3 regions of the Brevibacillus sp. NRRL NRS-603 genome follow, and region 3 is predicted to be linked to each of the others. Evidence: riboswitches for the same ligand, from Rfam matches in the RefSeq annotation. Region 3 holds a riboswitch; each other region holds the start of a gene.

Region 1 (7,950 bases), on a different contig from region 3:
CGGAAATCCTTACCCGAAGGAGTTTTCACCCCAAATGGCGTATAACCGTAGGCCGGGAGCTGGCCTCCCTTGGTCACGTTTTTCGTCAGGATGTCCCGGTCGATTGCGTAGGAAAAGGCCTGACGAATTTTGGCATTAGTAAACGGCTTTTCCTCTACATTAAACGTGTACGTATAAATGCTGTAGTCCGGGAATGATTTGTATTCTTCTTTTTCTTTTTCCTGCTCAATCACATCAATCGGCAGGGAGTCAATCAGATCAAGCGCTCCTGTTTTGAACATCTGGTAGTAGGTGGTCGCTTCATTTACCATCTTGAAATGGACGGTGTCCATCGTTACCTTTTCTTTCTCCCAATAGCTCTGGCTTTTGGCAATTGTTAGTTGACTGTTGTGGTCCCAGCTCTCTACCGTGTACGGGCCATTGGTCACGATGCTTTTCGCTTCAGCCGCCCAGTTTTTGTCTGCATCCGCGACTTTCTTGTTCACCGGCAGGTAGGCGCGACTCATCATGATTTTCGGGAAATAGGTGATCGGGTCTTTCAGTCCAACGATGAGTGTTCGGTCATCCTTTGCCTTGATCTGGACGTCATCCACGCTGCCTTTGCCCGTGTTGTACGCCTCCGCGCCTTGTATGTAGTAGAGTGCGGATGGTTCATACGCAGCAGTCTGCGGATTCAGCACGCGCTTCCAGGAGTATTCGTAGTCATGCGCCGTCAACGGATCGCCGTTCGACCATTTCATCTCGGGGCGCAGGGTAAACGTGTAGGTTTTGCCGTCTGGGGAGATTTCCACCTTTTCGGCTGCGCCTTCACTGATGTCTCCATTCTGGCTGTATTGGTACAATCCTTCGTACAGATGGTCAATCACCCAGTACGAGGTGGTATCGGAAGCGAATGCCGGGTCTAATGTGTATGGTTCGCCCCGCAGGTTAGCGGTCATGACTTGTTTGACGGCTGTCCCCGTCTGTTGATCGGAAGAAGCAGCCGGTTTATCGCTGCCGCACGCAGAAAGCGCAGGCACAGCGAGTGCCAGCAATGCGGCAAAAGCGAGCAATCCTTTTTTCATGATGATTTCCTCCTTGTTCTCCTCTGTCTACTGTACAAGATGGCATGCGATCCAGTGTCCGTGCCTCACCTCCTTCCAGTCAGGCGCTGTTTCGGCGCAAACGCCTTGGGCAACCGGACATCTGGTGCGAAACGGACAACCGCTTGGCGGATGGATCGGGCTGGGCGGTTCTCCGGTCAACACGATTTGCTCCCGCTCTTCACGTTGGGCTGGATGGGAGACGGGCATAGCCGAGATCAAGGCCTGCGTGTATGGATGTAGTGGCGTAGTAAACAACTTCTCGCTCGGTGCCAGCTCCATCATCTGTCCTAGATACATCACGCCTATCCGGTCGCTGATGTGCTTCACCATCCATAGGTCATGGGCGATAAACAGATAGGTGATGGACCGTTCTGCCTGAAGATCGGCTAAAAGATTGACGATTTGCGCCTGAATGGACACATCCAGTGCAGAGATGGACTCGTCTGCCACGATAAAGCTGGGCTCCACCGCAAGCGCGCGGGCGATGCCGATACGCTGTCGCTGTCCGCCGCTAAATTCATGCGGAAAGCGTTTTGCGTGGCTTGGGTGCAATCCTACCAGCTCCAGCAGCCGATAGATGCGCTCTTCTCGCTCTTTTCCTTTTGCCAAACCATAGGAGTCGATTCCTTCAGCGATGATGTCGCCTACCCGCAATCGCGGATTGAGTGAGGCCTGCGGATCTTGGAAGATCAGCTGCATGTGGCGGTTTGCTTCCCGTCGCTCACGTCTATCCATTCTGGCGATGTCTTTGCCTTGAAACAGGATGTGCCCCGCACTAGCCGGGTACAGCCCCACGATCGTCCTGCCCAGCGTAGACTTGCCGCAACCGCTTTCCCCAACGATTCCGAGCGTCTCCCCTCGCCTGATTTCAAAAGAGACGCGGTCAACAGCTCTAACCCGTTGGCCTCCGCCAATCTCAAACGATTTAGCGAGATTCTCCACCGCTACTATGTTGTCAACCATGTGTCTCCCTCCCTGCTACCATACACGCTTCTGTTCTCTGGGCACGCGGGTCGTTCAGCCAGCAGCTCGCCTCATGCTGATTGAAAAACGAATTCGATTGCGGCATATGCTCCATGCAAATTTCCATGGCAAACCGGCAACGGGCAGCGAAGGGGCAACCAGCAGGCGGACGAAACAGATCCGGCGGTGTTCCTTCGATGGGGATCAGCCGCTCTTTTTTGCCTGCATCGAGGCGTGGCACAGACTGCAACAGCCCTTGTGTGTATGGATGGCGCGGGTTGTCGAAGATTTCTCCCACGGGGCCGCTCTCCACCACTACGCCTGCGTACATTACCGCTACATGATCGGCCACCTCCGCGACTACACCCAGATCGTGGGTGATCAAAATGATCGACGTGTTCAACTGCTTCTGCAACTCCTTCATCAGACGTAGGATTTGGGCCTGAATGGTCACGTCGAGCGCTGTCGTCGGCTCGTCTGCGATAACCAACTGCGGCTGGCAAGCAAGCGCCATGGCGATTCCGACACGCTGCCGCATGCCTCCACTTAGCTCGTGCGGATATTGTTCAAATCGTCTCGCCGCTTCCGGAATGCCCACCCTCTCCAGTAGTTTCCGTGTCTCTTCTTTTGCTTCCGTCTTCGTCTGCTTTCGATGTTTGATCAGCCCTTCCGCAATCTGCTGACCGATTTTCATCGTGGGGTTCAGCGATATCATCGGGTCTTGGAAGATCATGCCGATCTGCGAGCCGCGAACCTGCTGCCATTCCAGCTTCGTCAGCCCAGTCAGTTCACGCCCGCGAAACCGAATGCTGCCGCCTTTTACCTGACCGGACCGCGGAGGAATCATCCCCATCAATGCTCGGGCAGTCACACTTTTTCCGCAGCCGCTTTCCCCGACAATTGCCAGTGTCTCTCCCTCCTTCACAGAAAAAGAAACCCCTCTTACTGCCTGCACCTCTCCACCGTACGTGCGAAAGGAGACGCGCAACTGATCTACTTCTAACAATGGCTTCATGATGTACTCCCCCTCATCTCCTGATCCGTGGGTCCAGTGCGTCCTGCAAGCCGTCCCCGAGTGCATTGCACGCGAACATGGTAAGCGAAATCATGAATCCCGGAAAAAACAGACGCCACCACTGCCCGCTCAGCATAACCGCCAGCGCGTCGTTAGCCATGGTTCCCCAGCTGGCGGTTGGCGCTTGCACACCCAGCCCAAGAAAGCTGAGAAACGATTCGGCGAAAATCGCGTGCGGGATCGTAAAGGTCAGGTTGACGATGATGACGCCGATCGTATTCGGCACCAGATGCTTCATAATGATTTTGACATGAGAGGTGCCCAGCTTTTCTGCGGCCAGCACAAACTCCTGACGCTTGATCTGCATGATTTGTCCTCTGACCAGGCGGGCCATCCCCACCCAGCCAGTCAGGGAAAGGGCAATTATGATCGTTGAGAGACCAGGCTCCAGTACCACCATCAGCAGGATTACTACTAGCAAATACGGAATACTGTATAGAATTTCAGCCAACCGCATTAGGATGTTGTCCACACGGTCTCCCAGCTTGTTTCTGCCTGCCATATAACCGGATATCCCGCCGATGCATACCCCAATCACTAGGTCGATGGCTGCTGCCGCCACACCAATAAACAAAGAGATTTGACCGCCTGCCCAGGTACGTGCCCACATGTCCCGCCCCAAGTCATCCGTTCCAAACCAGTGCTCGCCCGACAATGGCAGATTTCCTTTTGTCAATGACTGTTCATGCGGGCTGTGGGGAACGAGCATCGGACCGATAATCGAGAGGGTCACCACTGCCATAAGCAGGAAGAACCCGAGCATGGCCAGCTTGTTGCTGCATACCCGCTGCCATACCTCCGGCCAATACCCAAGACTGGGACGTTCCCAAGTTTCCTCGGATAGCCGGTTTCGGTCGACTGGTCGAAACAAGGAATCCAGTTGTGTTGCCTGATTGGCCATAACGCTACTTCCCTCCACTCGTCAATCTGATGCGCGGGTCAATCACCCGATACAGCAGGTCGATCATGTACAAAGTAAAAATGAGCACAAAGCTGTAAAAGACTGTCGTTCCCAAAATAACAGGATAATCGCGGTTAAAAATGCTTTCCACGAAGTATTTGCCGAGCCCGGGAATGGCGAAAATCTTTTCCACCACAAAGGTTCCGGTCATCAGGTTGGCAAACAGCGGACCAATAAAAGTAAGAACCGGCAGTATGGCGTTGCGCATCCCGTGTCTAACGACAATGGAAAAGGTGCCAAGCCCTTTTGCCTCCGCTGTACTTATGTATTCCTGTTGCCAAACCTCAAGCATACTGGCTCGAACAAAACGGGCAATAATGGCGAGCGGACCGATAGCGAGCGCAAGCGTTGGAAGAATCGAGTGTTCCCAGCTCCCCCACGCAGCAACGGGAAATAGCTCCCATTTGACCGCCAAGTACTTGATCAACAGTGGCGCTAGAATAAAGCTGGGGACGGAAATTCCGATGATCGCTGCAAACATGGACAAGAAATCCAGCGTTCGATTGTGATAGAGTGCCGCTACGATTCCCAGTGTGATTCCACCTACTAGCGCGACAATAAACGACTGGAGTCCCAGAACAGCCGAGGCGGGAAATCCCTCTGCAATCAGCTTGTTCACATCCCTCGTCTTGGACTGGATAGAGGGCCCCAAGTCAAATTGCAGCAGTCCTTTCAGATAGAGCAAGTACTGTACCGTGATTGGCTGATCCAGGTTGTACTCCGCCCGCATGTTCTTCACTACTTCTTCCGGAAGCATTTTGGCGTCAGAAGCGAATGGATCACCCGGAATCAGGTGCATGGTCACAAATGTTACCGTGACAATAATCCACAGCGTAACGATCATGAGAAAGCCACGCTTGACTGCATAATGAAGCACGTTGTTTCCTCCTTCACAAAAAACAAAGTAAAAAGATATAAATACAATGAATTGAAAATATAGAAAACCCCTCTCCGAAAAGAAGAGGGGCGATTGCACGGTTCCCACCTTCTCATCTCGCAGAATAACTCCGCAGGAATTAGCACCGTAAGGTCAATCAGACCAAGGTTGCCGGGTTTCATCGGGCCAGTCCCTCCACCACTCTCGATAAGAATGTTCTATGAAATTTAATTTCATCGTAAAATTCTTTTTTATCTTATCATTTTACTCGGATATGTCAATGCTGTTCAATGACAATTGATTTTTCTTTATTTTTTATGGAAATATAAAAATGTCTGCCCAAATCTTAATCGTGGTGGCTAGGATCAACAAGGCAAGAATAGTTTGGAGAATACGGGTACCCAAACATTTGCTGACCTTCGCACCGAGCGGCGCTGCCATGATGCTTGCGATTACCATGATCACGGATGGCCACAGCAATATGTCCCCCGCCATCCATTTCCCTACGGTCGAACCGATGGAGGAAAGAAACGTGATGGCAAGAGAGGAAGCAATTGCAACTCTCGTCGGTATCTTGAGGATGATCAACATGATGGGAACCAAAATAAAAGCGCCAGCGGCCCCAACAATTCCGGAGGCTCCTCCTACAATCAAAGCGGATAATACGGCTGTTGGTTTATGAAAGATAACCTTGGTATTTTCACGTTCATCTACTCGCTTTTTTGGCAGGAACATCAAGATGACAGCAATGGTGGCCAGAATGGCGTAAACGATATGGATGGCTTCTGCGGAAAGATATTTTCCTCCATATCCTCCAAGCAAGCTACCGACAATAATGGCACTTCCCATGCACAGAACGAGCTGGTAATGGATAACCTTATCTTTGCGCAGAGTCCAAACAGCAGCTAGGGTGGCAAAAAATACTTGGACGGCACTTATTCCGGATACTTCGTGAGCTGTGTAAGCAACAAATCCAAGGGCGGGCGGAATGTACAGAAGCATTGGATACTTGATGATGGAGCCCCCGATTCCCACGAGACCAGAAATAAACGATCCCGCGAAACCGATAACAAACAGTGTGATCACAAGATCGATAGTCATAGGCTCACTCTTTGCAACTCCTCGCTTCGTTTTATCCTCGTTCTACAACTGCCAAGCCGTCTAGTTGCCATTTCAAGATTCCGCCGCTCAAATTTATTACATCCTTGAATCCGTTTGCTTTCAGGATGCTTGCTCCAATGGCGGATCGGACACCGGAGCGGCACTGTACGAGAACTGGCTTCTCGTGAGGAATCTCATCCAGCCGCATGGCGAGAGTACCGAGCATGATGTGCTGTGCATCCGGAATGTGTCCTTCCTTCCACTCAGCCAGATTGCGTACATCCACTACGTGAACCTCTCCTTTTTCCACCCGTTCTGCAATCTCCAGCGGTGTTACGTCTTCGATTATCTCGAGCGAAGACTCTTCACTTTCCATTAGCTTGCCGCTGTCGATAAAGCCTGTGACACGATCAATCCCTACAGCATGCAAGGCTTGTAAAATCTCGTCCAGCTCATCTGGGTTGCCCAGGATGTGAACCGGACGATCGTAATCGACGATCCAGCCCGCCCAGTTGGCAAATGACTTGTTAAAAGGAATGTGAAGTGTTCCCGCCAGATGCCCCTTCGCAAATTTCTGGAAAGGACGCGTATCGATCACCTGTCCGTTTCCCAGCGATTCCTTTACCGCTTCAAGCGAGTTGAACTCTTGAACAACAGGGAGTTCCTTGAGCAAGGCAGGGCCTTCCTTATTCACGCGTTTCATCACGGCAAAATACGTTGGCGGCTCTGGTTGTCCATCCAGGAGTGTATTGACGAATTCCTCTTCAGTGGAGAGTAACAGCGCCCAGTTAAAGAGCTTTTCATAACCGACGGTAGAAGACGGTACGGCCCCCAATGCTTTCCCGCAAGCACTTCCTGCGCCATGAGCTGGCCATACCTGCATATAATCCGGCAGTTGCTTGAATTTTTGGAGGGACTGGAACATGGCTCTTGCACCTAACTCGGACGTCCCCTTCATTCCTGCCGCTTTTTCGAGCAAGTCCGGTCTGCCGATATCGCCGACAAAAACGAAATCTCCCGTGAAGATCCCGATGGGGCGATCTGCATTCCCTCCGACGTCTGTCAAAAGGAAAGAGATGCTCTCAGGTGTATGGCCAGGAGTATGCATGACTTCAAATAGCAGGTTTCCAATAAAAAAACGATCTCCATCGTGGACAAGCTGATGGTTCAAACCTTCCAAGTACTGATATTTCCATTCCTCATCGCCTTCATTGGATAAAAACAGCTTCGCCTGATGAGCTGCGCCCAGTTCCCTGGCACCAGATACAAAATCAGCGTGAATGTGAGTTTCGGTGGCGGCTACAATGGTAACTCCCTCTGCTTTGGCGACTTGAAAATAAGGAGCCAGATTGCGGGCGGGATCGATCACAATCGCCTCCCCGGTTTTTTGGCAGCCGACCAGATAAGATGCATGGGCCAGCTTTTCATCATAAAAGTAACGCAACAACATCGTGCATTCCTCCTTTAACACGTCTGTTATTTGTTTGATTTTTCCGCGAGTACTTCGAGCAGTGATTGGATAAAACGAACTGTTTTTTGGACGATGGGCTCTTTCATGAGCTTGTAAAGCGCTGAAATGCTGCTTCTCCCCCTCTCTTTTAAAAACTTCCTTACATTAATCCTTTAAGCATGCCCTTCCAATAAAGGATGGGAAGCAGTTCTCTTTTCATCAGGTACATACTGAACCTCTCTTTAGATTGGTCAAAAGGAAAGGTTTCACACGGCTTCAGGTTGTAATCAAATTCGGCTAGCACCAGTTTGTTGTACCCCGTTACGAGTGGGCAGGATGTATAACCGTTGTACTTGGCAGCCAAAGGGGTACCATTGATCAGTGCGAGCAGGTTTTTCTCGACAACTGGCGCTTGTTTGCGAATCGCAGCTCCGGTTT
Region 2 (7,950 bases), on a different contig from region 3:
ACCAGGCTCTTTTTATGTCATTCAGTAATTTACAGTTGAGCAGCCTCTTGCTTCAGAACTTCTGCTTTGTCTGTTTGCTCCCAAGGAACATTCAGGTCATTGCGTCCGAAGTGGCCATATGCAGCTGTTTGTTTGTAGATAGGACGACGCAGGTCGAGCTGCTTGATGATACCAGCAGGACGCAGGTCGAAGTGTTTGCGAACCAATTTCACCAGATCTTCTTCGGAAATGGTACCTGTACCGAATGTATCTACTGCGATGGAAACTGGTTGTGCTACACCAATTGCGTAAGCAACTTGTACTTCGCATTTGTCTGCGAGGCCAGCAGCCACGATGTTTTTCGCTACATAACGAGCTGCATAAGCACCGGAACGGTCAACTTTAGTTGGATCTTTACCGGAGAACGCACCGCCGCCATGACGAGCATAACCGCCGTAAGTATCTACGATGATTTTGCGGCCAGTCAAGCCAGCATCCCCTTGTGGTCCGCCAATTACGAAACGGCCAGTTGGGTTGATGAAGTATTTGGTCTCAGCGTCCAACAGTTCAGCTGGAACAACTGGTTTGATTACGTGTTCAACCAGATCTTGCTTGATTTGCTCCAAAGTTGTTTCAGGAGCATGTTGGGTAGAAATAACGATTGTATCGATACGAACTGGTTTGTCGCCATCGTACTCAACGGTTACTTGTGTTTTTCCGTCAGGACGGAGGTAAGCAAGTGTTCCGTTTTTACGTACTTCAGTCAGACGACGAGCCAATTGGTGAGACATGCTGATCGGAAGTGGCATCAGCTCAGGTGTTTCATTGCAAGCAAAACCAAACATCAAACCTTGGTCACCAGCACCAATCGCTTCGATCTCAGCGTCAGTCATTTGGCCTTCGCGTGCTTCCAATGCTTGGTCTACACCAAGTGCAATGTCAGCGGACTGCTCGCCAATTGCAGTAATAACACCGCAAGTGTCAGCGTCAAAACCAAATTTCGCACGGTCATAACCAATTTCACGAATGGTTTCACGAACGAGCTTTTGGATATCCACATAAGTGTTCGTAGTGATTTCACCTGCTACGAGAACCAAACCAGTAGTTACGGAAGTTTCGCAAGCTACGCGAGCGTTTGGATCTTTGGACAGGATCGCATCCAAGATGGAGTCGGAAATTTGGTCACAAATTTTATCCGGATGTCCTTCAGTTACAGATTCGGATGTAAACAGACGACGACCTTTTTGCAAAGCCATGAGAAAATACCTCCTTTGACCTCATACAAATAGTGTGGTAGCCGAGTTAGGATTTTATCTACGTAAACGCAAATAAAAAACCTTTTCCATTTTTAGGAGGAAAAGGTTTGAGCGTTTTTTGCTTCCTTCATCCTCTTATCGGCCAGAACAGATGTCCGTTCTGCTGGTTAGCACCGCTCAAGATCGGTTGCCGGGCTTCATAGGGCCAGTCCCTCCGCCTGCTCTGGATAAGAGTATCCATTACGGATAATAGAATAATTGTTTTTTTCAGAGATGTCAATAGGAAAAATTTTACTTATATTTGATAGGCTTTGGAAAGTACCACCGCTACCTCAGCGCGAGTTGCCCTACCATTCGGTTTAAAGGAGGAACCGTATCCACTAAGCCACTTTCTAGATGTTAAAGCCTCAATGGCAGGAGAAGCCCAATGACTCGTTGGCACATCCTGATAATTCGAGGTACCACGATTGTACATCAAAACATCACGTGCACGCGCGATCATTACCGCCATCTCCGCACGCGATATCGGCTGATCCGGCTTCATTTCATTCTTCGGGTACCCTTTCAAAATTCCCAATTGATAAGCTACACCTAGGTTGTGATACGCCCAGTGCCGCTTTGTCATATCCCGGAAGGTCGTTTTTCCTGTATAGGTAGTCGCTACCTTAGAACCGGTCGCACGCATCGATTTAAGCAGCATCGTCGCAAACTCCGCACGGGTCACTGCCTGATTCGGCTTGAACGACGCATCATTAAATCCATTTACAATATCGCGAGAGCTAAGTCTGACGATCTCTGAGCGCGCCCAGTGGTCCGAAATATCGCGATAGCCCGCTATCAACTTCTGCTGCGTCACCGTGAGCCGGTACGATTCATATTTGAATGAAGAACCACTATTCAGGCGTACATAATATTTTCCTGGCTGCAAGCGCAAACCGAAAATATCGCTTCCTCGGTTAGACAGCTCCGCTACCTCATTTGTCGAAGCAATCGCATAGTTCATGTTCCGATCGCTGTAGAGCGCGAAACGAAAGCCACTATCGACAGGAATGTACGGCGCTCGGAACGTCACATACGATTCACTATTCACAGTAAATTGGAACCAGTCGGAATCAGATGCTGTCGGTATCGTGCCTGACATCACTGTCCCACCGCTTAATGGAGACGCTTTTTGATAGGTGTCATTCGGCTCATTAAAATCTTTTTTTACCGGCGTGTATCCGAGATCCAGCTGATATTCGCCATTCACCGCATTGCGATTGTACTCACTCACACGGATGTAATACTTGCCTGGTGATACTTCTTTTTGAGCGCGCTCTGTCGGATTGTCTTTCGTTCCATTGTCGTATGTAGGATCCCAGACAACCATCTTTTTTCCGAGCTCTTGTTTACCGATACTCAGCATTAGATCGACACGCTTGTTATCGGGACTAACGGAGACATCCAAATGCCCGTATTCACGAACATAGTAGGAGAACCAATCCTGATCCCCTTCATCGTGAAAATTGCCTGTTACACTGATTTGGTTACCCACGAGCGGCCTAGCCGTCTCTTGCGTATCGTTCGGTTCGTTACGGTCTGGATTGATGGTAAACTTACTCGTCAGCACATAGGTAAAAGAGTTGTTGACCCCTCCGTTACGCATTAACCGGATATTCATTTTTCCCGCCTTGACCGGAACAGTTATCGTATCCCCATTCCCGAAGTACTGCACAATCGGCGGACGATTCTCTGGGTAAAAGGTAGCAGCCATCGCTGAAGAAATACCGGAAGTCACTGTCGCTGTGAAGCTGACCTTACCATCGTAAGGGATGTCCATCTTCAGCCAGTCTATCGTGTCTTTCGGCCCCAAATTTCCACGTATCTGTGACTCGATCGGGAACGCTTTTGCTGAATACGTCTGATTATTCGGCTCTAAAAAGTCATAGGATAAGGCCGTTCGAACTGCCTTGTCGACATTTAACAGCCCGTAGCCAGTTTTCCGGTCCCATCCCTTTTCCCCTAAGTCCGTAGCCGTTTGATAAAGCAATTGTCTTACATCAAATGGACTTAGTTTGGGGTGACGAGCTAGTATGAGCGCCGCTGCACCTGCTACTTGTGGTGCCGCTGCTGAAGTACCGCTAAAAGAACCGTATTTCCCACCAAGCTTGGTCGTATACACATTGAAGCCAGGCGCTACCAGGTTAAGCTCAGGTCCCGTATTGCTCTGATTCAATACTTCATTGTTACTCCTTACAGCCCCTACCGCTATCACTGTGGGATAAGCTGCCGGATAAGCCACACGGCTACTCTCATTGCCACTAGCTGCAATCAGAACAACTCCGCTTCTTTCCGCTCGTTGCACAGCATTCGCCAGTTCCTTGGAGTAGGACATACTGCTGAGAGACATCACAATGACTTTGGCACCACGATCCAAGGCAGTATTGATACCCTTCGCAAGAGTCTGCACCGTAGTATCTCCATTTTTGGCCAAAACCTTAATCGGCAATATCTTGGCATTCCACAAAACACCGGATACACCAATGCTATTATTCCCGCTAGCAGCCAGTACACCCGTTACTTCTGTTCCATGTCCATTATCATCCTGGGCAGATCTCCCGGGATTAACCAAATTCACACCCGGCAGAAGATTGTCCTTCAAATCAGGATGCTTATAGTCCGCACCGGAGTCCAGCACCGCGATGATAATCTGCTCATTACTATTTACGACTGACCAAGCTTGATGAGCTCTAATCTGACTCAAATGAAGCTGGTTACTTAAATAGTAGTCATTCGATGCTGGTGGTGCTGCAGCATAGATTGTTTGGTTGTTTGCCATTAATAGCGCGACACTTATCACAGTCGCTACTGACATGTTCACTGATTTCTTCATGTAAAACAGTCCTTCCTTCTCTCCCCTGCAAAATGAGCAGTCTAAAAGGAATTCAGGTATTTATCTTCTCGTCCTAGCATAGCGGATGAAAAGGGAGACATGCAACCCTGATTAGCCAATATTTGGAACGCTATAACAGTACAAAACCCTTTTCACCATGGGCAAAAAGGGTTTTCTCCTTACTGTAACAAACCTTTATTGTCTTCCACTTCAGGTGCTACCTGAGCTTTTTCTTTTTTTCTTTGCTGAGCTTTCGGAATAAAAGCAGTCAATTCCGCCAGATTTACCTCTTCCTTTTTGATGGAAGAGAACGGAATATCAAATGCCCATATACGATGGCTATTTGCTTCTACCTTCATGTTTTCCAGGGTAAAGTGTACACGTGCTACGGTATCGCCATCCTTATCATGAACGATAATCGGCACTTCTGTAAACTCCAGACGTTTAGCCAGACCGTTACGGAAAGCAACGATGACTTTCAGCCCGTTATCTTCACCTGGCTTGATGTCGAGGACCTGCAAATCTACTTCGCCCTCTACAATCGGAGCCTTCTCTGCTGCCTGCTGCATGTATTGCTTGGACTCATCTGCGCTCAGACCCAAATTAAAGTTTTGATTCTCTTCTACTTCGTGCTTTTTCGGCTTGATATAGGTCAGCTTCAGTGGAACCTCTTGTTCAGGAATACGGTCGAACTCATCCCAGCGGAACATGAATTCCATCGGACGGCTGGACATTTCCATCACTGGACCAGATGTGATCAGATCAAAAGTCTTTCTCGCGACTTCCTCTCCATCCTCCGTCACCAAAGACAACGGAAGCTTTTGCAGCAAAATACTGCGGTCAGTCGCATTGCGAACGTAGGTAAGAACCAAGTATCCATCATTGGTAACCCGTGTGAAGAAAGGAATGATACCTACTTCATTGCGAACAACCGGAGGCATTTCATCATGCGCGTATTGCAAGAGCTCATGCTCTGCTTCGTCCAATTGATCATCCCACGGACCGTTCAACACCAAAAACAATTCCTTGGATTCCACACGGTTCGCAGATTGTTGCGGATTCTCTAATCCGGATACACCCAAATAAAACTCTCTATGAAGATTCTCATGAATGTCTTCGCGTACTTGCTCCAAGCTCTCCTTGGAACCAAACCAATTTTCCAATAACCAACTCATAAGTCAACCTCCTCTTTCCCACACCTCAAAAGCATTGCGTTTTATTCTACGTCAAGTGTCCATCTTTTCAGGTCGGCATCAGGCTTTTTCACTAAATGTGGCGGAAATACAATCATCCACGGACGGCTGTAACCCGGCTTCACATTAATGCTGCTTGCGTCCAGTACACCTGATGCTACCAGATCACCATTTGCATCAGCAATCGTCAGCTTGATTTCATCTGGACGATAATCATGGGCCATCCCATTGCGGAAGAGCATCGCCGCTACCAGGTGTCCTTCCTTTGTCATCCCGATGTCAAAACCAGTAACCTGTACGGTGTTAATCGGAATCACTGGCAAAGACTGCGTCAACGCTTCCAGACGATCCTTTTGGCGATCAGTCATGCGCTTTTCCATTTCGGGATCGATCTCCAGATTACGAGGCCATACATGCGAATTTCTCCCAGCCTTCATTACCACTTTCCAACGGTTAAAGGTGAAATTATCATGCAGATAGCTCTCTTCCGGGAACAATACCTCCCATGGACGGCTGGTATGCGGAGGAATTGCCCCCATATCTGACAAATCCACCCTGATCCGTGCAAATGCGTTATCATCAAGATAAATCGCTAACCCAACGTTTTTAATCCGCACTGGCTTATTTGTGGAGTTACGGAAGAACATAGCTACCGTCATGCCGTTTGGCTGGGGAATCATACTGAATCCCGTTACGCTAATCATGCCTTTACGCATCTCTGGCAATTCTTCTTGCAAAAAGCGAAGCGTATACTTTTTCTCGGAATCCAGCTCGGTCTCCCAAATCGGGCTTAGAGACAATTCCGTACGAATTTTTTCAACTCCACCTACAGACTCTTCCTGTTGCTCGGTGCTTTCCACTTCAACCTCTGTGTTTTTCAACTCAGCGACATCGATAGCAGACTCTTCTTGAATGTCTTTCTTCAGATCCTGTTGATCCTTACCTAATAAATTCTTCATAAAGGAAAACATAGGCTACCTCCTCACACGTCCGGACACGAACGAAGCTCTCTTATCATGATAAACTTTTTTGACTAGCCCATGCAAATTCCGCTCTCTTGCATTAGGCTCCTTGGGGAACGCTCACTTTCCAACGGGACAAGTCAAGCTCTTCCTTTTGAATGCTCTCTGGCGGGAAAATAAACAGCCACGGCTTGCTCGTATTGGCATTTACAGTCAGGCTTCCTAGTTCAAACAGGCCCTCTGCCACTTTATCCCCGCTTGCATCATAGAGCGCCAGCGGCAACTTTTCGAAGGACAGCGACTGTGTAGAGCCATTGCGAATCAAAAGCATCGCATTCAGAGCACCACTTTCGGTTCTACGAATCTGCACACTCTGTATGTTTACTTCTCCCTCTTTTAGAGCGGGGAGGTTCTTCGCCAATTCAATTAAGGACGTTTTTTGTTCATCCGTCAGCGCCTTAATCCAGGATTCCTCCAGCTCCAGCTGCTGTGGAAGGACCATCTTCTTCTGCGCCATCTCAAAAGCAATCTTCCAATTCACGAGAAGAACTTCAACTTGTAAAAAGTGTTCTCTGGCAAATACAAACGACCACGGCCTTGCAGAACGCGGCGGTATTTCTCCGAGCTCGCTCAAATCAAAGGATTGGCGGGTAAACAGCTCCTGATCCCCAAACAGTACCACCAGTGTCATCTCATTCAGGCTGATTGGACGGTCCGTGCTGTTTCGGACGAATGCTACCACTTCAATCCCGTCGTCATGCGGAACAAGTGAAGTCCCTGCCAAGGAGATATTCCCTGGCTGCAATGGTTCCAGTTCCTGAGCCATAAAGGAGAGCGAGTATTTCTCTTGCGCACTCAGCTGACTCTCCCAAGATTCATGCAGAGAGAGTGTTGTTGTGACGCCAGTTGATTCAACCTGTACCTGCTCCTCCTGATGTGACTGTTCGGTATCAGCAGCGGGAAGAATCGATTCCTCCTGGACCTGCTCTCGCACCTCATTGGTTGTTGGTTTATTCCCCATTAAATTCTTCAAGAAGGATAACATATCGTCGCTCCCAACTTTTCTCTACATCTATATATAGTTTCATTCGTCATCCACTATAGCATAGTGACATCCTTTTGCAACATAGAAAACTTGGCATTCCAAGCAGAAAACAAACGGCTTTTGCAACCTTTTCATTGCCCAATTCGTACTGTTAGTTATGTTAGGATACCCGTACGCAACAGGGGATGTCAAGGAATGGAAGGATGGGCGGTGGGACAAAAAAGGAGAGCCTGGTTTGCTCGCAGCCTCAAGGACCGTTTCTTAGTCGGTTTATACCATGCAAACACCTATGATCGTTCAACGTGTCTTCGTCGCATATCTAATGAAGAAAAAAATTTTATGCTTCCGAGCTGTCAGAAATTTTGTGTATAACATTTCCATAATGAGTTAAAGTTTACAACGTTGTTTATTATTGATAAAATGTAAGGGTCTAAACAAATAACTTGGGGAATTTCTTTTTTGGCCAACTGTCTTGTGCAGTTGGTTCTTTTTTATGTTCATAGCAAAAGAGCCTATCACGAATGCGATAGGCCCCGCCAGCGATTTTTTTTCGGACTTTTACGCCTCCCATTTATTGCGGTGGAATGTTTACATCGATATTCCCAGTTACACTGGCTGTGCCAATATTAAGTGATATAATAAT
Region 3 (7,950 bases):
ACAAGCGAAGCCAAGGTCCGCGTAGATTTTCATCGGGCAACAAAAGAACTCAAAAAAGTTTTGCATGTCGATTGGATAGGAGGGTTGGCCAATGAATACTCCAAATGACGAGCAATTCTTCGCGGCTCTTTCTCGGTCAAAGGATGCGGAACCAAGGAGCGAATTCGTAGAAGCGCTGGAAGCAAAGCTGGTGCAACGGGCGCGCACCAAAACGAATCGACCGAAAAGAATCGTTCTCAAGCTGGCGACATGGACAGTTTCCGCTGCAACGGTGGCAGCAGCAGTATGGATGATGGGGGTGACCCCGGAGATATTCAAGCAATCTCGGTTTGAATCACAAGCGCATCTGGTACCCCGCTCCTTCTCATCGACAGAAATAACAGAAAGAGAGCTAAGCCAAGCGGCGATTAGAACGTTGGAAAAGCTGTACGAGAAATATCCTCCTTTTCGGGAAGCGGAAAAGAGGGTCTACGTAACCAAAGCTCCTCGCGAGGTGTACAACATAGATTTTCGCACGTTCAGCAACAAAGATCGAACAGAAGTGTCTCTATATGCCAGAGCGAAATTGGACGCCAAAAGCGGACTCTTGCTCGGGTTCGACCTGGAAAAGATTCCAGGGCAAGAGAAAGTCGAAGGAGAGCCTTCCAAGGAGAGAATAGAGCGACAGGCGAAGGCATTTATGGAACCGTTTCTGGGCAAAAATCTGGAACAGTATCGGGTCGAACAAGTAGATGGGCAAGAGGGAGCAGATACCGTTTCGCATGAAGCCGTGCGATTGCAACGCTACGTGAATGACGTGCAGGTAGAAGGAGACAATTATGTGATCGGCATGAGCGATGCCGGGCATATTCGCTACATCAATTCAGGGGATTCAACGGGAATGAACCTGGACATTGGGCGGTTTCCTCCAATAGCTGAGCTGCCTTCACCGAAGAAAGCGGAGAGCGGACTTGCGGAAGTCATGCAACTGACGTATCAGAGAGTCGGGAAGAAGGATGTGGACTACGTTCTTCGTTATAGGGAAAACTTCTCCGGGTATCTTGACGCTCGTACTGGCAAGGAAGTGAAAACGACCTTGTGGCGCGGGGAGTCGTTTCGCGACAGTATTGCCGTCAAGCCCGGAGGCAAGAAGACAATGGTTACATCGGAAAAAGAGGCTGCGGCCGCCATGGAGTTCTTCGGTCAGAAGGTGGAGGGCTTCACATTTACCGGGAGTAATGTGCCCGATTATATGATGGGAGACAACGAACGGGAATACCAGGCCAAAAAAGGCGAGCGATTCATGCAGCTGACTACTGTCAACAATCGGGCAGCAGCGTTCAAGATATCTTATCCGGAGCTGCGAGAAGGTGATCCGACACTTACCATCACAGAATTGCAGGAGCGAGCGATCTTGTTTTTGGAGCCGTATTTGGATTCACGGGTGAAGACTGTTCGGATGCAGGAGCAAATTTATGTGATGGGTAGACAGGTTGAATTGAAATTTGTCCGAGAAGTAAACGGCGTAATGGTGCCGGAGCAGTTTTACAAGATCACGTTTGACGGGCAGACAGGTGAAATTATCGGGGCCACTTTGACATTCCCTCATGAGCAGGAGACCTTCCTGGATGCGTCCAAGGTGATTTCAGCGGAAGCGGCGGTGCGGGTTTATCTCCAACATAAATCGTTTAGTCCCCGTTATGTATTCCCGCTTGAAAACAATAGGATTCAAGAGCAACCAAACTTGGTCTATTCGGCAGAGATATTGAAAAGCAACGGGGATGTAGATGCCATTACAGGAGAATGGCTGCCATACGAATAAAGAGAGACACCAGGGGGAGACTCCTGGTGTTTCGTTTTGCATAATGCCTTCCCAGAAATTGCATAGTAAAGCGTGAGGGGAAGGGCAACCGCCCGTCATTTGCATCATTAGCGATCGAATGGAAAAAGGCACAGTCCCTCTGCAAAACCTGCATGCAGCTACTGTGCCTTATACGGAAGCATAATGGTGAACTTGGTTCCTACTCGTGGTTTGCTGGTTACATTGACCGTTCCGCCAATCGCATGGATGACATGATAGGAATATGTCAATCCAAGACCGGTCCCAGTTGTTTTCGTAGAAAAATAAATCGTTCCGAGGCGGCTGATCTGTCCTGCATCCATGCCGACACCGTTATCCTTAATAACTAACAGGGCTTTGTTTCGCTCGATGAGCAAGTCCAGAGAGACTTTTCCGTCCGAAATATCTGAACACGCCTCGATGGCATTTTTGATGAAATTCACAAGAACTTGCTTGAACTCGTCTGGATTGGCCTTGATCGTCACAGGTCTCTCAAAGTCTTGCAGTGTAAGCTCCACGTTATGCATATTCGCAAAGGGGAGCATCACTTCGCGGATAGCATGCAGATGCTCGCTCACATTGATAATCTCATGTCGTTCCTTGAGCGGCTTGGAAATCGCAAGGTACTCGGTCAAGATGGCTTCTGTCCGTTGAATTTCATCGAGACTGATACGAATGTATTGATCGACTTTTACCAAATTTTCCGGGCATTCCTGTATTAATTTCAAGAAGCCTTTGACTGCTGTCAGCGGATTGCGAACCTCATGTGCGAGCGATGCAGCAACATGGCTCATCGTCTGGATTTTTTCGTTTTGCGCGTGGCGGATAAACAGCTCCTTATCCGAAACGCATTTGCTGAAAAGCGACATTAATAACCAGAGGCCGAAAAAGTTTTGAATAGGAATCGCTATGGTGTAGTAAACGAGGTGTTGAGTTACATAGGTGGGAAAAAAGTAATAAGTAGTCCCTAAAGCAACCGTAGAAAAAATCGCACTCGTCATAAAAAGATACAGTGTTTTCCGATAACTGGCTTTGTAGTGTCGATACAAAAAGAGTGATATGACAAAATTGACTGTAAGGATCAGCATGGCAACCCATGTCCCTTCTCCACCTAGGTAGTACCGATAAACCAAGGCTTCAATCAGAAGGAGCATGGCAATCTCGATTCCGCCATAAACCAGTCCGAAAAGAATGATGACATGTCGGATATCAAAAAACATGCCATTCATGACACTCGGGGCGAAGGTCATCGCGAGAAACATGCAGGCTGAGCTGGTAATGGCAATAAAGGAACGGCTGTAGTTCCTCATTTTGTCACGGTAATAAATGTTGAAAAACACAAACGGGATAATGGCAAAAAACCATTGAAGAATGACTTCTTTTAATAGACTCATGTAGCATCCCCATCGCAAATATTTGCTAGGCTTGTATCAATCTACGATAATTCGACAAGACACAACAAAATCCCTCTCGATGCTACAGAAGAAACTGGAATATTTATCAAGAAAATTCTTTCGGTAAACCTAGTTGACAGATAGGTAATTGCCAGATTATATTCTGTATATACTTATACAAACGTTTTGAAAATAGAAACTACTCTTATCAAGAGAAGGCTGAGGGAATGGCCCTATGAAGCCCGGCAACCTAGCACGAGAGAATGTGTTCTTTCGAGCCAAGGTGCTAACTCCAACAGGTAGATTACCTGACAGATAAGAGGCGAGAATCTTGTCGATTTTTGTCCTCTTTCTCTGTGAAAGAGGATTTTTTGCGTAGGTGTCGTGGGGAAGAAGCGCATTTCCAGTCTACTCTTCGGCATATGCCCCGCAGTGAGTGAAGACTGTTCGCTTCGGAAGAAATAGCGGGAGCGCTTCAAACGCAGAAGGTTCAGGAAGTAAAAAGAAAAAGGGGGAACATCTCAATGAAAAAGAAACTCGGTCTGATCACATCACTTGTTTTGGCAGCATCTGTTCTTGTGACGGCATGCGGCAGCGGGGCAACAACCGGAACAGGCAGCACAAACGGCGGTGCTTCGGGAGAGAAGGCGAAGAGAATCGCACTGATCATGCGTCAAAACGTAGGGACGTTCTCCGCCCAATATATCAATGGAGTGAAGACAGAGGTAGAGAAAAACGGCGGCGAGTTGACTGTATTCAACGCAGATACCGATCTGGCAAAAATGTCATCCAACCTCGATGCAGCTGTGAACCAAAAGTTTGATGGCATTCTAATCGACCATGGTACGGCAGAAGCGTTACAGCAGGGCACGCAAAAGGCCGTGGATAAAAAAATCCCGGTTGTCTTGTTTGATACAGACATCAACATTCCAGGTGTGCCAGTTGTGGCGCAGGATGACAACAAGTTGGCAGAGCTGAGCCTGGAGAAGCTGGCGGCGGATACAAATGGCAAAGGCAATATTGTGAAAATTTGGGTAGCTGGCTTTGCGCCAATGGAAAAACGTCAAGTGACGTATGAAGCTTTCCAGAAGAAATACCCGGACTTGAAAGAGATTGCGGCATTCGGTTCTGCTACCAACAATACGGCACTCGATACACAGACGCAGATGGAAGCGATCTTGAAAAAGTATCCGAACAAAGGTGACATCACAGCGGTATGGGCGGCTTGGGATGAATTTGCCAAAGGCGCAACACGTGCCATCCAGCAAGCAGGACGTACGGAAATCAAAGTATACTCCATCGATTTGAGTGATGAGGATCTGCAAATGATCCAGGCGGAAAACTCTCCGTGGGCAGCGACGGCAGCGGTAGACCCATCCAATATCGGACGCATCCATGCCCAAACTGTGTTCCAAAAAATCAAAGGCGAGCAAGTGCCAGACAACGTGAAGCTGAACCCAGTGCTGGTGAAACAGGAAGACCTGCCGAAGGATAAAAAAGTAACGATGGGCGACCTGTCCCAATACGTACAAGAGTGGGGCAAGTAAGAACCAAATTGGCTTTTCCCGTTGATTCGTATCCATCAACGGGATTTTTCCTTATAGAGGTGGGAACACGCAGGTAAACAGGAGGTGTGAAACATGTCCACATTGCAGATGAAAGGGATGACGAAACAGTTTTCTGGGGTTCCTGCCCTGCGATCCGTCGATTTTGAGGTGCGCGCAGGAGAGGTTCACGCATTGCTCGGAGCCAATGGCGCGGGAAAGAGTACCCTGATGAAAATCCTCACGGGAGCGTATCAGGCAGATGGCGGTACGATCACCATCGATGGACAGGCTGTGTCGATTCAATCTCCGCAGGACGCCAAAGCACAGGGCATTCAATGTGTATATCAGGAAGTGGACACCGCCTTGATCCCGTATTTGAGCGTCGCCGAAAACATTTTGGCGGACCAGCTCGTCCAGGCGAAAACAAAGGGACTGATCAACTGGCAGAGCTTGTACAACGAAACGGAGCAGATATTAAAAAACTTCGGCTTTTCCATTCCAGTGCGGATGCTCGTCGAAGAATGTACGCTGTCGGAAAAGCAATTGATTTTGATTGCACGGGCTACTGTTCAAAAGGCGAAGTACGTCATTTTCGACGAACCGACAGCGCCGTTGAGCACGAAGGAGAGCGAGCGGCTATTTCAAATCATTGCGCAGCTGAAAAAAGCTGGAGTTGGGATCATTTATATCTCCCACCGCCTGCCGGAAATCTTTGAAATCTGTGATCGGATCACCATCATGCGCGATGGACAGCATGTTGTGACCACAGAGACGGCAAAGACCAATATGGACGAAGTGATTGCGAACATGCTGGGCAAAAGCTTTGACGAGGAGTTCCCAAAGCTTGCAGTGCCGATTGGCGAAACGATTTTTGAGGCGTCAGGTGTGGCTGGCGGCAAAGTAACGGGAGTCGACCTGAAGGTTCGCGAGGGAGAAATCGTGGGTGTCGTCGGTCTAGTCGGGGCAGGGAAGACTGAACTCGCCCGATTGCTCTTCGGTGCGGATGAGGCAAAGGCTGGAGCCGTTCGATTGCATGGAACACATGTCCAACTGCGCTCTCCAAAGGACGCCGTAGATGCGGGAATCGTGCTCGTCCCAGAGGAAAGGCGCAAGGAAGGCATTTTCGTAGAGGAGTCCGTGCAGAACAATCTGTCTGTCGCCTCGTTGAAAAAGAAATCCTGGCTCGGTTTTATCAAAAGAGGGGCGGAAGCGGCTAACGCAAGAGAGCTGGTGCAGCGCCTTGGTGTAAAAACAGCCGATATCAAGCAGCTGGTCGGTTTCCTCAGCGGAGGAAACCAGCAAAAAGTCGCGATCGGCAAATGGCTGGATACGAACGCTCATCTCTTTATGTTTGATGAGCCGACAAAAGGGGTGGATATCGGCGCGAAAAGCGATATTTACCGCCTGATCGGAAATCTTGCCGAGCAGAAAAAAGGCGTCCTGTATTTTTCCTGTGAGTTTCAGGAGGTCATCGGAATCGCAGACCGGATTCTCGTTATGTTCGAGGGCAAGATTGTGAAGGAATTGAGTCGCGGGGAAGCAACACAAGAGCTCATTATGTACTATGCAAGCGGAGGTGAGTAACGTGGCAGATAAAAAGTTTAGCTTATTTGATTTTGTTTACAAATACGGAACGGTTGCAGTTATCGTTATTGTCATGTTGTTATTCAGTTTGACCAACCCGTATTTCTTCACGTACGACAACTTGACGGACATTCTTCGCTCCATCTCGATTGTGACATTTGTCGCGATTGGCGTTACGTTCTCGCTGATTGTCGGAGGCTTTGACCTGTCTGTAGGATCGACGGTTTCATTAACCACGGTCGTTTCTGCTTCGATGATGGTTTGGTACGAACAAGGAGTCTTCACGACACTGGTGGTTCCGATTGTACTCAGCTTGCTCGTTGGGTTGGTCAACGCCTTCTTGGTCGTGAAAATCCGCATTCCTGATTTACTGGCTACTCTGGCGATGCTCTACATCGTAAACGGCATTCATATGACGTATTCCCAAGGCTACTCGATCTACGCAAACATGCCGATGCAGGACGGCTCGCAGGCTCCGGGAAAATTCCAGGAATGGTTCCTGTGGCTGGGCCAAGGAGAAATTCTTTCCGTACCAGTTCCCGTTATCCTGACCTTTTTACTTGTCGCGATCACGCATGTGTACTTGACCTATACGAGACAGGGGCGGATGCTGTACATGACAGGCGGCAACCTGGAAGCAGCCCGTCTTTCGGGGATTCCTGTGAATCGCTATCGTACCCTGGCTTATGTGCTTTCTGCTCTTTTTGCAGGCTTGGGCGGGATGCTTTTGGCAGCACGAATCGGTACCGGGCAGGTGAGCAGTGGCGGCTCCATGCTGATGGATGCAGTAGCGGCTGCTTTCGTAGGCTTCTCCGTTTTCGGTGCAGGAAAGCCAAACGTATTTGGTACATTTGTGGGAGCTATTCTGATCGGGGTGCTGCTCAATGGCATGACGATGCTCAATCTGCCGTATTACGCTTACGATATTATTAAGGGGACAGTTTTGGCGCTTGCCCTAGCTGTGACCTACTATCAACTGCGCAGAAAACGAAACGCTTAGAATCGTAACGTTCTTCTTGCTTTTCTCTCATCAACTTCTCATCTTCCTATTATTCCCTTCTCTTTTTTGAAGCTTAGTATTGGTCTTACTCAAGTGAGACAAATGCGAAAGCAACTTCAAATAAAGAGAAGGGATGTTGTTTTTATGCGTATACTCGTTGTGCCTTCGGGCTTTAAGGAAAGCTTAGATGCCGAGCAAGCAGCTGAATGCATGAAAGAAGGAATTCTGCGCGTACTTCCGCTCTCCCAAGTACAGACACTGCCGATGGTAGACGGAGGAGAAGGCTTTACAAAAGCGATTGTGAAAATTTCGAATGGCTCGATTATCGATAAGGAAGTAACAGGCCCCGTAGGAGAAAAGGTTCCTTCCCATTTCGGGATGTTCGGATCAGAGACGACAGGTCAAACGGCTGTGATTGAGATGGCGGCAGCAGCCGGGCTGCGACTGGTTCCAAGAAGCTTGCGAGACCCGCGCAAAACGACGACACACGGCGTCGGTGAATTGATCAAAGCTGCGCTGGACATGGGGGCAGATCGTATTTTGCTAGGCTGCGGCGATTCCGGTACTTCCGATGGCGGGGCAGGCATGGCGCAAGCACTGGGCGCG

What was found. A riboswitch is a leader RNA that binds a small molecule or an ion and turns the genes downstream of it on or off. The one in region 3 is predicted to bind S-adenosylmethionine.
Region 1: it holds a riboswitch for S-adenosylmethionine, as region 3 does, so the genes downstream of both, C7R94_RS08630 (ABC transporter permease) here and C7R94_RS25255 (sugar ABC transporter substrate-binding protein) in region 3, are expected to answer to the same signal.
Region 2: it holds a riboswitch for S-adenosylmethionine, as region 3 does, so the genes downstream of both, metK (methionine adenosyltransferase) here and C7R94_RS25255 (sugar ABC transporter substrate-binding protein) in region 3, are expected to answer to the same signal.

Annotation. Positions count from the first base shown of each region.
Region 1 covers NZ_PXZN01000012.1:245,672-253,621, reverse strand. Annotated here, with positions in the region: gene C7R94_RS08650 (peptide ABC transporter substrate-binding protein) at 1-1,064, opposite strand, end outside; gene C7R94_RS08645 (ABC transporter ATP-binding protein) at 1,092-2,048, opposite strand; gene C7R94_RS08640 (ABC transporter ATP-binding protein) at 2,041-3,063, opposite strand; gene C7R94_RS08635 (ABC transporter permease) at 3,077-4,024, opposite strand; gene C7R94_RS08630 (ABC transporter permease) at 4,029-4,961, opposite strand; SAM riboswitch class I at 5,071-5,175, opposite strand; gene C7R94_RS08625 (sulfite exporter TauE/SafE family protein) at 5,277-6,062, opposite strand; gene C7R94_RS08620 (MBL fold metallo-hydrolase) at 6,094-7,512, opposite strand; gene C7R94_RS08615 (FAD/NAD(P)-binding oxidoreductase) at 7,673-7,950, opposite strand, start outside.
Region 2 covers NZ_PXZN01000011.1:343,948-351,897, reverse strand. Annotated here, with positions in the region: gene metK (methionine adenosyltransferase) at 30-1,235, opposite strand; SAM riboswitch class I at 1,368-1,469, opposite strand; gene C7R94_RS07600 (S8 family peptidase) at 1,531-4,107, opposite strand; gene C7R94_RS07595 (SLAP domain-containing protein) at 4,287-5,282, opposite strand; gene C7R94_RS07590 (SLAP domain-containing protein) at 5,324-6,271, opposite strand; gene C7R94_RS07585 (accessory Sec system S-layer assembly protein) at 6,363-7,307, opposite strand; gene C7R94_RS07580 (hypothetical protein) at 7,879-7,950, opposite strand, start outside.
Region 3 covers NZ_PXZN01000045.1:15,847-23,796, forward strand. Annotated here, with positions in the region: gene C7R94_RS25240 (RNA polymerase sigma factor) at 1-108, shown strand, start outside; gene C7R94_RS25245 (hypothetical protein) at 92-1,801, shown strand; gene C7R94_RS25250 (ATP-binding protein) at 1,960-3,213, opposite strand; SAM riboswitch class I at 3,416-3,535, shown strand; gene C7R94_RS25255 (sugar ABC transporter substrate-binding protein) at 3,738-4,760, shown strand; gene C7R94_RS25260 (sugar ABC transporter ATP-binding protein) at 4,854-6,344, shown strand; gene C7R94_RS25265 (ABC transporter permease) at 6,346-7,344, shown strand; gene C7R94_RS25270 (glycerate kinase family protein) at 7,489-7,950, shown strand, end outside.